DNA from 2 places in the Streptomyces sp. NPDC006368 genome. Region 2 is predicted to be linked to the other one. Evidence: riboswitches for the same ligand, from Rfam matches in the RefSeq annotation. Region 2 holds a riboswitch; the other holds the start of a gene.

Region 1 (7,169 bases), on a different contig from region 2:
TACCGACCTACACGCCGCGCGACCTGCTCCGGCTGTCGGCGGTCCTGGCCCCGCTCACCGCGGGCGTGGTCCTGCTCTTCGCCCTGACCGTCTGGCCGCTGCTCGGCGTGCCCGTCCTCCTGGAGACCCCCCGATGACCTGCCGCATCGCCGTCGCGCCCAGCGGCTTCAAGGAGTCCCTGTCCGCACGGCAGGCCGCCGAGTGCATCGCCGAGGGCGTGCTGCGGGTGCTGCCGGACGCCGAACTGGACCTCATCCCGCTGGTGGACGGCGGCGAGGGCACGGCGGAGGCGCTGGCCGCCGCGACGGGCGGCCGGCTCGTGCCGTACACCGCGACCGGCCCGCTCGGCTCACCGGTCGACAGCCACTTCGCGGTGCTCGGCTGCGGCACCGCGGTCGTGGAGATGGCCGCGGTGGCGGGGCTCGCGCTGGTGGACCCGGACCGTCGCGACCCGGGTGCCACGACGACGTACGGCGTCGGCGAACTGCTGCGCGCGGCCCTGGACTCCGGGGCGCGCCGCATCCTGGTCGGCTGCGGCGACTCCGGTACGTCGGACGGGGGAGCCGGCGCGCTCCAGGCGCTGGGCGCCCGGCTCCTGGACGCGGCCGGCCGCGAACTCCCGCACGGCGGACGCGCTTTGGTCCGCCTCGCCGCCATCGATGCGAGCGGACTCGACGCGCGGCTCGCGGGCGCCGAACTCCTGGTGGCGTGCAACCCCTACAACGTGCTGTGCGGCGAGCGCGGCGTGGCCCGCGTCTTCGGCCCCCAGAAGGGCGCGACGCCCGCGCAGGTGGAGGAGTTGTCGGCCGCCCTGGAGCACTGGGCGGGCCTCCTGACGGAGGCGTTCACCCCGGTCGTCGACCTGCGCGGCGCGCCCGGCACCGGCGCGTCCGGGGGCCTGGGCGCGGGGCTCGCGGCGGTCGGCGCCCGGCTGCTGCCGCGCTTCGAGGTGCTGCTCGACGGGCTGGACCTGAGCGCCCGGCTCGCCCGCGCCGACCTGGTGATCACCGGCGAGGGCGCCCTGGACGCCCAGACGGTGCGCGGCAAGATCCCGGGCGAGGTGGCGCGCCGGGCGCGGGAGGCGGGCGTCCCGGTCCTCGCGCTGGCGGGCAGCCTCGGTGAGGGCGCGCACGAGTCGGGCCTGGACGCCTACGAGTCGATCGCCGCCGGGCCCGTACCCCTGCGGGAGGCGCTGGACCGTGCCGCCGAGCTCCTCACGGACGCGGCCGAGCGGGCCCTGCGCACGGTCCTGCTCGGCACGCTGCTGGTCAGCCCCGGTCGGGCACACAACGCCCGTCCTCCGTACGGTAGTTCCACTGCGCCCCGTCCCGCACGAGCTCCTTCACGGCCCGAACGAACCGGTCGACGTGCTCGTCCGGCGTCCCCGCCCCGAAACTGACCCGGATGGCGTTGAGCGCGGTGGTCCCCCCGTCCGGCGCGCCGCACTCGCCGGCGTCCTGCGGGTCGCCGTCCAGCAGGGTGCGCACCAGCGGGTGGGCGCAGAACAGGCCGTCGCGCACCCCGATGCCGTACTCGGCGGACAGCGCGGCGGCGAAGTGCGAGCTGTTCCAGCCCTTCACGACGAACGAGATGACCCCGACGCGCGCGGAGTCGTCGCCGAACAGCGACAGCACCCGCACCTCGGGCACCTCGGCGAGCCCCTCGCGGACCTTCCCGATCAGCTCCCGCTCGCGCGCCACCAGGTTCTCGAACCCGGCCTCGGTGAGCGCCTTGCAGGCGGAGGCGATGGCGTGGACGCCGATGACGTTGGGCGAGCCGGCCTCGTGGCGGGCGGCGGTGGTGTGCCACTCCACGTCCACGCCGCCGGCGCCCTCGCCGCTGACACGTCGGGTCACCTTGCGGGACGCGCCGCCCCCGGCGAGGTACGGCTCGGCGTCCCGCAGCCAGTCGGCCCGCCCGGCGAGGACGCCGGAGCCGAACGGCGCGTACAGCTTGTGCCCGGAGAACGCCACCCAGTCGACGTCCAGGTCGCGCACGGAGACCGGGTGGTGGGGCGCGAGCTGCGCGGCGTCCAGCACGATGCGCGCACCGTGGGCGTGGGCGGCGGCGGCCAGCTCCCGCACGGGCCACAGCTCGCCGGTCACGTTGGACGCGCCGGTCACACAGACCAGCGCCGGGCCGTGGGGGTCGCGGTCGGCGAGGGCACGCTCCAGCGTCTCGACGGCCTGCGCGGGGGTGCGGGGCGCGTTGAGGTAGGTGACCCGGGCGTCCCTCCAGGGCAGCAACGAGGCGTGGTGCTCGGTCTCGAAGACGAAGACCCGGCAGTCGGCGGGCAGGGCGGCGGCGAGCAGGTTGAGCGAGTCGGTCGTCGACCGGGTGAAGACGACCTGGTCGTCCTCCCGGCAGTCCAGGAACTCGGCGACCGTGGCGCGGCTGTTCTCGAACAGGTCGGTCGACAGCTGCGACAGGTACCCGGCGCCCCGGTGCACGCTGCCGTAGTAGGGCGCGTACGCGGCCACGTCGTCCCACACCCGCTGGAGGGCGGGCGCGCTCGCGGCGTAGTCGAGGGCGGCGTAGGTGACCTCGCCACCGGTGACGAGGGGGACGGTGACATCCCGTCCCAGAACGGGCAGGGGGGCGCGGACGGACCGGTCGGCGGCAACGGAGGTGGCGGACATGGCGAACTCCCGTACGAGGCAGGCGAGAACCGCGCGTCGACGCACCGGAAGAGCGCACGGTGCGGCCGCGGCGGAGGGAAAAAGGGGGAACCGAAGGAGGGGCTTCGAGCCCTATCGCATTCGCTTGCTCACGAGACTGCTCCCTTGAGGACCAGGACCCCAGGGGCTGTGACATTCACCGATGCCAGGGGTCCGCGCTTGCCACAGACGTCCTGCCTGCGGCCTGGTCTTCACCCGGGGCACCCCGCCACGGACGGAGGGTTGCCGGACAGCGGGCCGGGGCCGTAGTCGCTGTCACTCATGACCTGCCGAGAAGTTAAGGCACGCGATCGCCTCCGCGCAACCCGTGCCCGGATACCGGGACACGCGACAGGGGCCCGGTTCACGCCCGGGCCCCTCCGTAACACCGCGAGAGCTACGCGTTGCTGGCCGCGACCCACCGCTCCAGCGCCGCGCGCGCCGCGCCCGAGTCGATCGACTCGGCCGCCCTCGCCATGCCCGCATGGATCTGCTCGGTCAGCGGCGCGTCCGACGGCTCCAGGGCCACCAGCGCCGCCGCCGCGTTGAGCAGCACCGCGTCCCGCACCGGCCCCGTCTCGCCGCCCAGCAGCCGGCGCGCCACGTCCGCGTTGTACGACGCGTCCGCGCCGCGCAGCGCCTCGACCGGCACCAGCTCGACGCCCACGTCGCGCGGGTCGAACGTCTCCTCGCGCACCGCCCCGTCCCGGACCACCCACACCTTCGAGGTGGCGGTGGTGGTCAGCTCGTCGAGCCCGTCGTCGCCGCGGAACACCAGGGCGGAGGAGCCGCGCCGGGCGAGCACCCCGGCCATGATGGCCGCCATGCGCGCGTCGGCGACGCCCGTGGCCTGGGCGCGGACCCGTGCCGGGTTGGTGAGCGGGCCGAGGAAGTTGAAGGTGGTACGGATGCCGAGCTCCCTGCGGGCCGCGGCCACATGGCGCAGCGCCGGGTGGAACTTCACCGCGAAGCAGAAGGTGATGCCCGCCTCCCCGGCGACCTCCGCCACCCGCCGGGGTGCCAGCTCCAGGTTGACGCCCAGCTTCTCCAGGACGTCCGAGGAGCCGGACGCGGACGACGCGGCGCGGTTGCCGTGCTTGACGACCTTGGCGCCCGTACCGGCGACGACGATCGCGGACATGGTGGAGATGTTGACGGTCCTGGCTCCGTCGCCGCCCGTGCCGACGATGTCCACCGACGGGCCGGGCACCTCGATCAGATTGGCGTGCTCGTACATGGTGCGGACGAGGCCGGAGATCTCCTCGACCGTCTCGCCCTTGGCCCGCAGCGCCACCATGAACCCGGCGATCTGGGCGTCGGTCGCCTCGCCGCGCATGATGAGGTCCATCGCCCACGCGGTGTCGTCGGCGCTCTGGTCGCGCCCCTCCAGCAGGCCGTTCAGCACCTCGGGCCAGGAACGACCCGCCGCGCTCGGTCCTCCAGCGGGTTGCACAGCGCTCATGGTCGCTCCTGGTGTCCGTGCGTAGGGGAATGACCACTCCACCCTATCGAGCCGGCGGCACGGCAAAGAGCCCCGTCCGGCGAATGGACGGGGCTCGATGCTGTGGCGACCTGGTGTCGGTCGGGCCGGTGAGGACCGGGCGATCAGTGGTGGCCGTGGCCGCTCGTGATCTCCTGGTACTCCTCGACGGTGGCCTTGGGGACCTGGTTCCCCTCGCCGTAGTACCCCTTGCTCAGCTTGGCGCGGAGCTTCTGGCGACGGGTGAGCTTGCGCTCGACGCCGTTCTCGTCGACCTCCGGGCCGATCTCGGCCGGCTGGTACTGCTCGTGCGCGGTGAGCGCGTGCAGCTGGGCCTGGCTGAGGGGCTCGTGGATCTCGACGAACTCGCCGTGCGGCAGGCGCTTGATGATGCCGGACTCGCGTCCGTGCAGCACCTTGTCCTTGTCACGCCGCTGCAGACCCATGCAGATCCGCTTGGTGACGATGAACGCGACGACCGGGCCGACGAAGAAGGCGATCCGCACGAACCACGTGATCGCGTTCAGCGACATGTGGAAGTACAGGGCGAAGATGTCGTTTCCACCGCCCAGCAGCATGATCATGTAGCCGGTGACCCACGCGACGCCGAGAGCGGTCCGGGTCGGCGCGTTGCGCGGCCGGTCCAGCAGGTGGTGCTCCCGCTTGTCGCCGGTGATCCACGACTCGATGAACGGGTAGAGCGCGATCGCGGCGAGCATCAGGCCGAAGACCATCAGCGGGATGAACACGCCCAGGACGAGCGTGTGGCCCCAGAGGTTGATCTCCCAGCCCGGCATCACACGGACGAGACCCTCGGCGAAGCCCATGTACCAGTCGGGCTGGGCGCCGGTGGACACCTGGTCCGGGCGGTACGGCCCGAGGGCCCAGATCGGGTTGATCGTGAACAGCGCCGAGATGATCGCGATGACACCGAAGACCAGGAAGAAGAATCCTCCCGCCTTGGCCATGTAGACCGGCAGCAGCGGCATGCCGACGACGTTGTTGTTCGTCCGGCCGGGGCCGGGGAACTGCGTGTGCTTGTGGTAGAAGACCAGGATCAGGTGGGCCACCACGAGACCGAGCATGATGCCCGGCAGCAGCAGGATGTGGATCGAGTAGAACCGCGCGATGATGTCGTGGCCGGGGAACTCGCCGCCGAACAGGAACATCGAGATGTACGTGCCGACGATCGGCATGGACAGGATCGCGCCCTGCGTGAAGCGGACACCGGTGCCGGAGAGCAGGTCGTCCGGGAGCGAGTAACCGGTGAAGCCGGTGAACATGCCCAGGACGAACAGCAGGAAGCCGAACAGCCAGTTGATCTCACGCGGCTTGCGGAACGCGCCGGTGAAGAAGACGCGCATCATGTGCACGAACATGCCGGCGATGAAGACGACGGCGGCCCAGTGGTGGATCTGCCGGATCAGCAGACCACCGCGGACGTCGAAGCTGATGTCCAGCGTCGAGGCGTACGCCTCCGTCATGCGGATGCCCTGCATCGGCACGTACGAGCCGTGGTACTCGATCTCGTTCATGCTCGGGTGGAAGAACAGCGTCAGGTACACACCCGTGAGGATGATGATGATGAAGCTGTAGAGGCAGATCTCACCGAGCATGAAGGACCAGTGGTCCGGGAAGATCTTCCGCATGTTGGCCTTGGCCAGGGAGTAGATCCCCAGCCGGCCGTCCGCCCAGTCGGCGACGCGCTCGCCGGCCGGCGCCTTGCGCTGTGCGTCTTTTGCGGTCGTGGTGCTCATCCGCGCTCCCAGAATGCAGGGCCGACGGGCTCGGGGAAGTCGCCGAGCGCCTCGAGGAAGCCCTCGTCATTCACACCGATCCGCAGCTGCGGAAGGGGGTGGCCGGCCGGGCCGAAGATGACGCGGGCGCCGTCGGCGAGGTCGAAGGTGGACTGGTGGCACGGGCAGAGGACGTGGTGGGTCTGCTGCTCGTACAGGGAGATCGGGCAGCCCACGTGGGTGCAGATCTTGGAGAAGGCCACGATGCCGTCGTGCGACCACTCGAGCTCGCGCTTGTCCTTGATGTCCTCCGGCTGGATCCGGACGATCATCAGGGCATCCTTGGCGATCTTCGTGTTGAACTCGTGGTCGTCCTCCTCCAGGCCCTCGGGCTTGGCGAAGGTCAGCGAGCCGACGGCGACGTCCTCGGGACGCAGCGGCTCATTGGTGTTCATGTTGATGAGCTGCTTGCCCTTGGCCCACGACGTGTGGAACAGCTTCTTCTCGGGCATCGGACCCAGCTCGCGCAGCAGCACCACGCCGGAGAGCGGCACCATGGCCAGCGCGCCGAACATCGTGTTGCGGATGAGCGGGCGGCGGCCGATCGCGGACTCGCGCGCGCCGTCGGCGAAGTCCGCCAGGACCTTGGCCTTGACGTCGGGCTCGGCCTCGATGGCGTGCCGGTCGTCGGCGACCTCCTCGTCCGACATCAGGGTGCGGGCCCAGTGGACCGCGCCCGCGCCGATGCAGAAGAGCGCGATGCCCAGCGTCAGACCGAGCGACAGGTTCGTCGCGCTGACACGGCCCAGCGGCCACACGTAGACGAGCTTGTCGACCGGGAAGATCACGAAGGAGGCGATGAAGCCGATCGTGGCCAGCATCGACAGCGTGAACAGCAGGGCAACCGTGCGCTCGGAGCGCTTGGCGGCCCGCTCGTCGATGTCCTGGATGCGCGGCTTGTGGGGCGGCAGCCCCGGGTCGGCGAACGGGTTCTCCGCCACCGCCGTGCCGTGCGCGGTGTCCTGCTCGCTCGGCAGGCTCTGTGCTTCTGGAATCTCTTGGCTACTCATGACTTCTTGGCCTTAGCGGTGTGGGCCGCGACCCAGACGGCAACAGCGATCAGCGAACCGAGACCGAAGATCCAACCGAAGAGGCCCTCGGGCACCGGGCCGAGACCACCCAGTCCGAAGCCGCCGGGGGTCGCGGTGTCCTGACCGTTCACGGTCTTGATGTACGCGATGATGTCCTGCTTCTCCTTCTCCGGCATCGTGGTGTCGGGGAAGGACGGCATGTTCT
Region 2 (7,169 bases):
CGTGGACGCCGCCGACAGGCGCTTGGTGCGTTCCGCGCGCTCCGTGGCGGGCATCGTCAGGGCCTCGTGGAGCGCCGAGGCGGTGCCCGTCACGTCGTACGGGTTGACCGTCAGCGCGTCGTCGCGGAGCTCCTCGTACGCGCCCGCCTCCCGGGACAGCACCAGCGCGACGCCCGCGTCGGAGACGACCGGGACCTCCTTGGCGACCAGGTTCATGCCGTCGCGGATGGGGTTGACCAGCGCCACGTCCGCCATGCGGTACGCCGCCAGGGAGCGGGCGAAGTCGTCGTCCATGTGCAGGATGACCGGCGTCCAGCCGTCGACGCCGTACTCCGCGTTGATCTCGTCCGCGAGGCGCGAGACGTCCGCCGTGTAGTCGCGGTAGACGGCCAGGTCCTGGCGGGAGGGGTAGGCGAACGCCAGGTGCACGACCCGTTCGCGCCACTCGGGGTGCTCGTCCAGCAGCGTCCGGTACGCCAGCAGGCCGCGCACGATGTTCTTGGAGAGCTCCGTGCGGTCGACGCGCACGATGACGCGCCGGTCCTCGCCGCCGATCTGCTCCCGCAGGGCCGCCATCCGCTCGTCCACGTCGGCCCGCCGCGACCGCTCCCGCAGGAAGTCGGCGTCGGCGCCCAGCCCGTGCACCCCCAGGGACGTCCGCCGCCGCTGGTGGCCCGGGACGCGGTACTCGAAGCTGGGGTCCTGGTCCTTGGGCCAGTAGGCCATGCCGTCGTAGTGCCCCAGCACCGACTGGCAGCAGTTCTGGAAGGCGCGCAGCCACCGGGAGGTCAGGAAGCCCAGCCGGTCCGCGCCGAGCATGCCCAGCAGCAGCTCCTCCGCGATGTCGTCCGGCAGCATCCGGAAGTACTCCGGCGGCGCCCACGGCGTGTGCGAGAAGTGGCCGATCCTCAGGTCGGGGCGGAGTTCCCGGAGCATGCCCGGCGCGAGCGCCAGGTGGTAGTCCTGGATCACCACGGCCGCGCCCCGGTCCGCCTCGTCCGCCAGCGCCGCCGCGAACGCGCGGTTGTAGAGCCGGTACGCGTCCCACTGCCGCCGGAACTCCGTGTCGAAGACCGGCTCCAGCGGCGTCTGGTACAGCATGTGGTGCACGAACCACAGCACCGAGTTCGCGATGCCGTTGTACGCCGCCGCGTGCGTCGCCGGGTCGATGTCGAGCATCCGCACACCCGGCTCGGCCATCCCGCGCCGTACCGCCTCGCGGTCACCGTCGCTCAGCGCGGCGCACACCCACAGCGCGCCGGCGTCCGGCCCGATCGCGGACAGGCCGGACACCAGCCCGCCCCCGCCCCTGCGGGCGTCGAGTGTGCCGTCCTCGCGGGGCACATAGCTGACCGGACCTCTGTTCGAAGCAACGAGAATCTGGGGCGCCATGGTGACGAACCTAGCCCGTCCCGTAAACGCTCAAACGTACGGAGATCAAGCCACGCGCCGCCGCGCGTACTCCGCCACCTCCACCATCGGCGGCCGTTCCTCCGTGTCCACCGGATGCGTGCGCGGTACGAAGCCCTCCTCGCCCCGGTCGAACTGGGTCAGCCGCGGCCGTACCGGATGCCCCCGGGAGAGCCGCAGCTGAGCCGTCCGGTAGATCGCCGCCGCCATCCGGCCCAGCGCCCGGTCGTCCTGGTGCCGGTGCTTGCGCACACCCACGTCCACCTGCGCCAACGCGTCCAGGCCCACCGTGTGCAGCGCGTCGACGAGGAGGCCCAGCTCGACGCCGTACCCGACGGGGAAGGGCAGCCGCTCCAGCAGCGAGCGGCGCGCCGCGTACTCCCCGCCCAGCGGCTGGACGAAGCCGGCGAGCTGCGGCCAGTGCAGGTTCAGCAGCGGCCGTGCCACCAGCTCCGTCACCCGCCCGCCCTGGGCCGCGGCACCCACCGCGTCACCCAACGGCCGGTCGTACATCGCCTTCACGAAGTGAACGCCCCGGTCGGTCAGCAGCGGTCCGACGATCCCGGACACGAAGTCGGCCGAGAAGTCCCTCAGGTCCGCGTCGACGAAGCACACGACGTCCCCGCTCGTCACGAACAGCGACCGCCACAGCACCTCCCCCTTGCCGGGCAGGGCGGGTACGCGCGGGAGTATCGCGTCCCGTGCGACGACCCGGGCCCCGGCCGCCGCCGCGACCTGTGCCGTGCGGTCCGTCGAACCGGAGTCGATGACGACCAGCTCGTCGACGAGCGGGACCGCGTCCGACATCAGCTCGCGCCGGATCACGGTGACGATGTCGCCGACCGTCGCCTCCTCGTTCAGCGCCGGCAGGACGACACTGACGGTCGTTCCGCGTTTGGCCGAGAGCAGCTGGTCGAGCGGCCGGTCGGACACGGACCAGGACCGCCGGGCGAGCCAGCGCTCCACCTCTTCCAGCACGTGATCTCCATCTCGCGTATCGGACGACCATCTCAGGCGTCCAGGGGTTCGGTTACAGTCTTGAGCAACGCGGATGACCGTCGCATGTCGGGGGTCAGGGTCCGCGCCGTCGAACAATCGAATACCGCTCATCCAGAGGGGCAGAGGGACACGGCCCGTTGAAGCCCCGGCAACCCTCCAGTCGGCACTCGCACATCTGCGCGCGAGGCCCCGGCTAGGGAAGGTGCCAAATCCGTCTCATGGCGAAGTGCGCCATGAGGAAGATGAGGAGAAAGGGCCTCGCCTCCATGGCTGTACAGACTGTCGCCACCGCAAAGAACGTCGACCTCGGGCCTGCTTCCGCCCTCTCCTGTCGCGAATGCGGCGAACGTTTCCCCCTCGGCCCCATTTTCGCCTGTGAGCTGTGTTTCGGGCCGCTGGAGATCGCCTACGACCTGCCGGCCGGCGACCCCGAGGCGCTGCGCAGGCGGATCGAGGCCGGGCCCGCCAACATCTGGCGGTACGCCCCGCTCCTGCCCGTCCCCGCCGACGTGACGGAGAAGCCGAACCTCAACCCGGGCTGGACCAAGCTGGTCCGGGCCGACAACCTCGCCCGCGAGCTCGGCGTCGAGCCCGGCAAGCTGTTCGTCAAGGACGACTCCGGCAACCCCACGCACTCCTTCAAGGACCGCGTCGTCGCCCAGGCCCTGGAGGCCGCCCGCGCCTTCGGCTTCACCACCCTGTCCTGCTCCTCCACCGGCAACCTGGCGGGCGCCGTCGGCGCCGCCGCCGCCCGCGCCGGCTTCCGCTCGTGCGTGTTCATCCCGCACGACCTGGAGCAGGGCAAGGTCGTCATGGCCGCCGTCTACGGCGGCGAGCTCGTCGGCATCGAGGGCAACTACGACGACGTCAACCGCTTCTGCTCGGAGCTCATCGGCGACCCGCTGGGCGAGGGCTGGGGCTTCGTCAACGTCAACCTCCGCCCGTACTACGCCGAGGGTTCGAAGACGCTGGCGTACGAGATCTGCGAGCAGCTCGGCTGGCGGCTGCCCGACCAGCTGGTCATCCCGATCGCCTCCGGCTCCCAGCTGACGAAGATCGACAAGGGTCTTCAGGAGCTCATCGGCCTCGGCCTCGTCGAGGACAGGCCGTACAAGATCTTCGGCGCCCAGGCGGCGGGCTGCTCCCCGGTGTCGGCGGCCTTCAAGGCCGGCCATGACGTCGTACGGCCCCAGAAGCCGGACACCATCGCCAAGTCGCTCGCCATCGGCAACCCGGCGGACGGCCCGTACGTCCTGGACATCGCCCGCCGCACCGGCGGCGCCGTCGAGGACGTCGACGACGAGCAGATCGTGGACGCGATCAAGGTGCTGGCCCGCACGGAGGGCATCTTCGCCGAGACGGCGGGCGGGGTGACCGTGGGCGTGACGAGGAAGCTGATCGAGGCTGGTCTGCTGGACCCGTCCCTGACCACCGTCGTGCTCAACACCGGCGACGGGCTGAAGACCCTCGACGCGGTGTCCGCGACCACCGGCCCGACCGCGACCATCCGCCCGAGCCTGGACGCGTTCCGCGACGCCGGCCTGGCCCGCTGAGACCCTTCGAAAGGCACCCCGACATGAGCGTCAACGTCCGCATCCCCACCATCCTCCGCACGTACACGGGCGGCCGGGCCGAGGTCACGGCCGAGGGCTCCACCCTCGCCGAGGTCATCGAGTCGCTGGAGAAGAACCACCCGGGCATCGCCCCCCGCGTCCTGGACGACCAGGGCAAGCTGCGCCGCTTCGTGAACGTCTACGTCAACGACGACGACGTGCGCTTCGAGGACGGTCTCGGCACCGCGACGCCGGACGGTGCGGGCGTTTCGATCATTCCCGCCGTCGCCGGCGGCTGATCATCAACCGGTCGCTCCGATAATCGGAATTGCCCCCTCCGTCACAAGAAGCGGAGGGGGCAATTCTGCATGGTTGGGCGCGGTAGAGTTGGGGAAGTCCCCGCCGTCGCGTGTGCCGGACGCATATGAATTCACGCTCCCGCGCGACAAGATGCAGTCAAAGTGTCCGTAAGTTATGCGCCATAAGTGCGCTTTGCCGGGCCCGACTTGCCCGGGATTCCCCCGTATTCGGCCAACTTTTCCGTTCACGCGTGCTCGGAATTCTCGTCCGATTGACCTGTTGCAGACGGCAGTTGGACAGATACATTCAGCGGCGGTCGACGCGTTCCGGCGCAGCCCGTTCCTGTTCAGCGGGTGAGTTCTGACCCGGGTCCGCGAAGTGCGGTCCTGTGCAAGGGCCAGTAATAGGGGAGTTAGGCATGGCTCAGGGCACCGTCAAGTGGTTCAACGCGGAGAAGGGGTACGGCTTCATCGCGGTCGACGGTGGTGCGGATGTTTTCGTCCACTACAGCGCGATCCAGATGGACGGTTACCGCACCCTGGAAGAAGGTCAGCGAGTCGAGTTCGAGATCTCGCAGGGCCAGAAGGGTCCGCAGGCGGACATGGTCAAGCTCGCGGGTTAGCACTGAGCCGGCACAGCGGCACAGCGGCACGGCGACACGGCGTGATTCGGCCAGCGACTGCACAGTGAGTGCCAGGGGCTCGCATCCGAGGAGGGTGCGGGCCCCTCGCATGTCCGCGCGCGGGGTTCCGTGGGCGGGTCCCCGCGCGGGTCCGTGGGCAGGTCCCCGCGCGTGTCGGTGCGCGTGTCGGTGCGCGCCGGGGAGGCGCCGCCCGGCGTGCGGCACCGGCGTGCGACCCGTCCCGCACCCGGTTCGCGCCGCGCCGTCGCCTCCCGATCCCCGGGAGGCGCTTGCACTCGCAGGGGTCGAGTGCTAATCATTGGTTAGCACTCTGAAGGTGAGAGTGACAACGAAGGACCGGGTCGGTGAGGTCCGCAGGCCAAGTGGGGCAAGGAACCACAGGGGCATGCAGGCCGTCCGTCGCGGGCGCCAGCGCGGTCCGGAGCAGTCTCCACCCCAGTCCGGGAGGACCACTTCACATGGCCAAGATCATCGCGTTCGACGAGGAGGCACGGCGCGGCCTCGAGCGCGGCATGAACCAGCTCGCCGACGCCGTCAAGGTGACCCTGGGCCCCAAGGGTCGCAACGTCGTCCTCGAGAAGAAGTGGGGCGCCCCCACGATCACCAACGATGGTGTGTCCATCGCCAAGGAGATCGAGCTCGAGGACCCGTTCGAGAAGATCGGCGCCGAGCTGGTCAAGGAAGTCGCCAAGAAGACGGACGACGTCGCCGGTGACGGTACGACCACCGCGACCGTTCTCGCCCAGGCGCTCGTCCGCGAGGGTCTGCGCAACGTCGCCGCCGGCGCCAACCCGATGGCCCTGAAGCGCGGTATCGAGAAGGCCGTCGAGGCCGTCTCCGGCGCGCTGCTCGACCAGGCGAAGGAGGTCGAGACGAAGGAGCAGATCGCCTCCACCGCCTCCATCTCCGCCGCCGACACCCAGATCGGCGAGCTCATCGCCGAGGCCATGGACAAGGTCGGCAAGGAAGGCGTCATCACCGTCGAGGAGTCCCAGACCTTCGGTCTGGAGCTGGAGCTCACCGAGGGTATGCGCTTCGACAAGGGCTACATCTCGGCGTACTTCGCCACCGACATGGAGCGTATGGAGGCCTCTCTGGAGGACCCGTACATCCTGATCGTCAACTCCAAGATCTCCGCGGTGAAGGACCTGCTCCCGCTGCTGGAGAAGGTCATGCAGTCCGGCAAGCCGCTGCTGATCATCGCCGAGGACGTCGAGGGCGAGGCCCTGTCGACCCTGGTCGTCAACAAGATCCGCGGCACCTTCAAGTCCGTCGCCGTCAAGGCCCCGGGCTTCGGCGACCGCCGCAAGGCCATGCTGAACGACATCGCCATCCTCACCGGTGGCCAGGTCATCTCCGAGGAGGTCGGCCTCAAGCTGGAGAACGCCGGCCTCGACCTCCTGGGCCGCGCCCGCAAGGTCGTCATCACCAAGGACGAGACCACGATCGTCGACGGTGCCGGTGAGAGCGAGCAGGTTCAGGGCCGCGTCAACCAGATCCGCGCCGAGATCGAGAACTCCGACTCGGACTACGACCGCGAGAAGCTCCAGGAGCGTCTGGCGAAGCTGGCCGGCGGCGTGGCCGTCATCAAGGCCGGTGCCGCCACCGAGGTCGAGCTCAAGGAGCGCAAGCACCGCATCGAGGACGCGGTGCGCAACGCCAAGGCCGCCGTCGAGGAGGGCATCGTCGCCGGTGGTGGCGTGGCCCTGCTCCAGGCGTCCAGCGTCTTCGAGAAGCTGGAGCTCGAGGGTGACGAGGCCACCGGCGCCAACGCCGTGCGCCTGGCCCTGGAGGCCCCGCTGAAGCAGATCGCCGTCAACGGTGGTCTCGAGGGTGGCGTCATCGTCGAGAAGGTGCGCAACCTGCCCGTCGGCCACGGCCTGAACGCCGCGACCGGCGAGTACGTCGACATGATCGCCGAGGGCATCATCGACCCCGCCAAGGTGACCCGTTCCGCTCTGCAGAACGCGGCCTCCATCGCGGCGCTGTTCCTCACCACCGAGGCCGTCATCGCCGACAAGCCGGAGAAGGCGTCCGCGCCGGCCGGCGGCGGCATGCCGGGCGGTGACATGGACTTCTGATCCTCCCGGATCGGACACGTCCTTCCGTTCCGAGGGCGGCACCCCTTCTCCCAGGGGGTGCCGCCCTCGGGCGTTTCGGCCCGGGCCTACGCTGGGGGTATGGCCGTCGACGTCCTGACCGAGACCGTGATCGACGCCCCGTGCGACCTCGTCGCCGCGTACGCCGCCGACCCGTCGAACGCG

What was found. A riboswitch is a leader RNA that binds a small molecule or an ion and turns the genes downstream of it on or off. The one in region 2 is predicted to bind S-adenosylmethionine.
Region 1: another riboswitch for S-adenosylmethionine. It lies ahead of ABZZ38_RS08730 (aminotransferase class V-fold PLP-dependent enzyme); the one in region 2 lies ahead of thrC (threonine synthase).

The regions. Positions count from the first base shown of each region.
Region 1 is NZ_JBEXQK010000007.1:137,843-145,011, reverse strand. It holds gene ABZZ38_RS08740 (SLC13 family permease) at 1-137, shown strand, start outside; partial or broken gene ABZZ38_RS08735 (glycerate kinase) at 134-1,276, shown strand; gene ABZZ38_RS08730 (aminotransferase class V-fold PLP-dependent enzyme) at 1,269-2,639, opposite strand; SAM riboswitch class IV at 2,829-2,945, opposite strand; gene trpD (anthranilate phosphoribosyltransferase) at 3,055-4,119, opposite strand; gene ABZZ38_RS08720 (ubiquinol-cytochrome c reductase cytochrome b subunit) at 4,263-5,894, opposite strand; gene ABZZ38_RS08715 (Rieske 2Fe-2S domain-containing protein) at 5,891-6,943, opposite strand; gene ABZZ38_RS08710 (c-type cytochrome) at 6,940-7,169, opposite strand, start outside.
Region 2 is NZ_JBEXQK010000059.1:11,301-18,469, forward strand. It holds gene ABZZ38_RS28325 (trehalose-6-phosphate synthase) at 1-1,392, opposite strand, end outside; gene ABZZ38_RS28330 (glucosyl-3-phosphoglycerate synthase) at 1,438-2,388, opposite strand; SAM riboswitch class I at 2,514-2,658, shown strand; gene thrC (threonine synthase) at 2,643-3,962, shown strand; gene ABZZ38_RS28340 (ubiquitin-like small modifier protein 1) at 3,986-4,261, shown strand; gene ABZZ38_RS28345 (cold-shock protein) at 4,681-4,884, shown strand; gene groL (chaperonin GroEL) at 5,364-6,986, shown strand; gene ABZZ38_RS28355 (SRPBCC family protein) at 7,086-7,169, shown strand, end outside.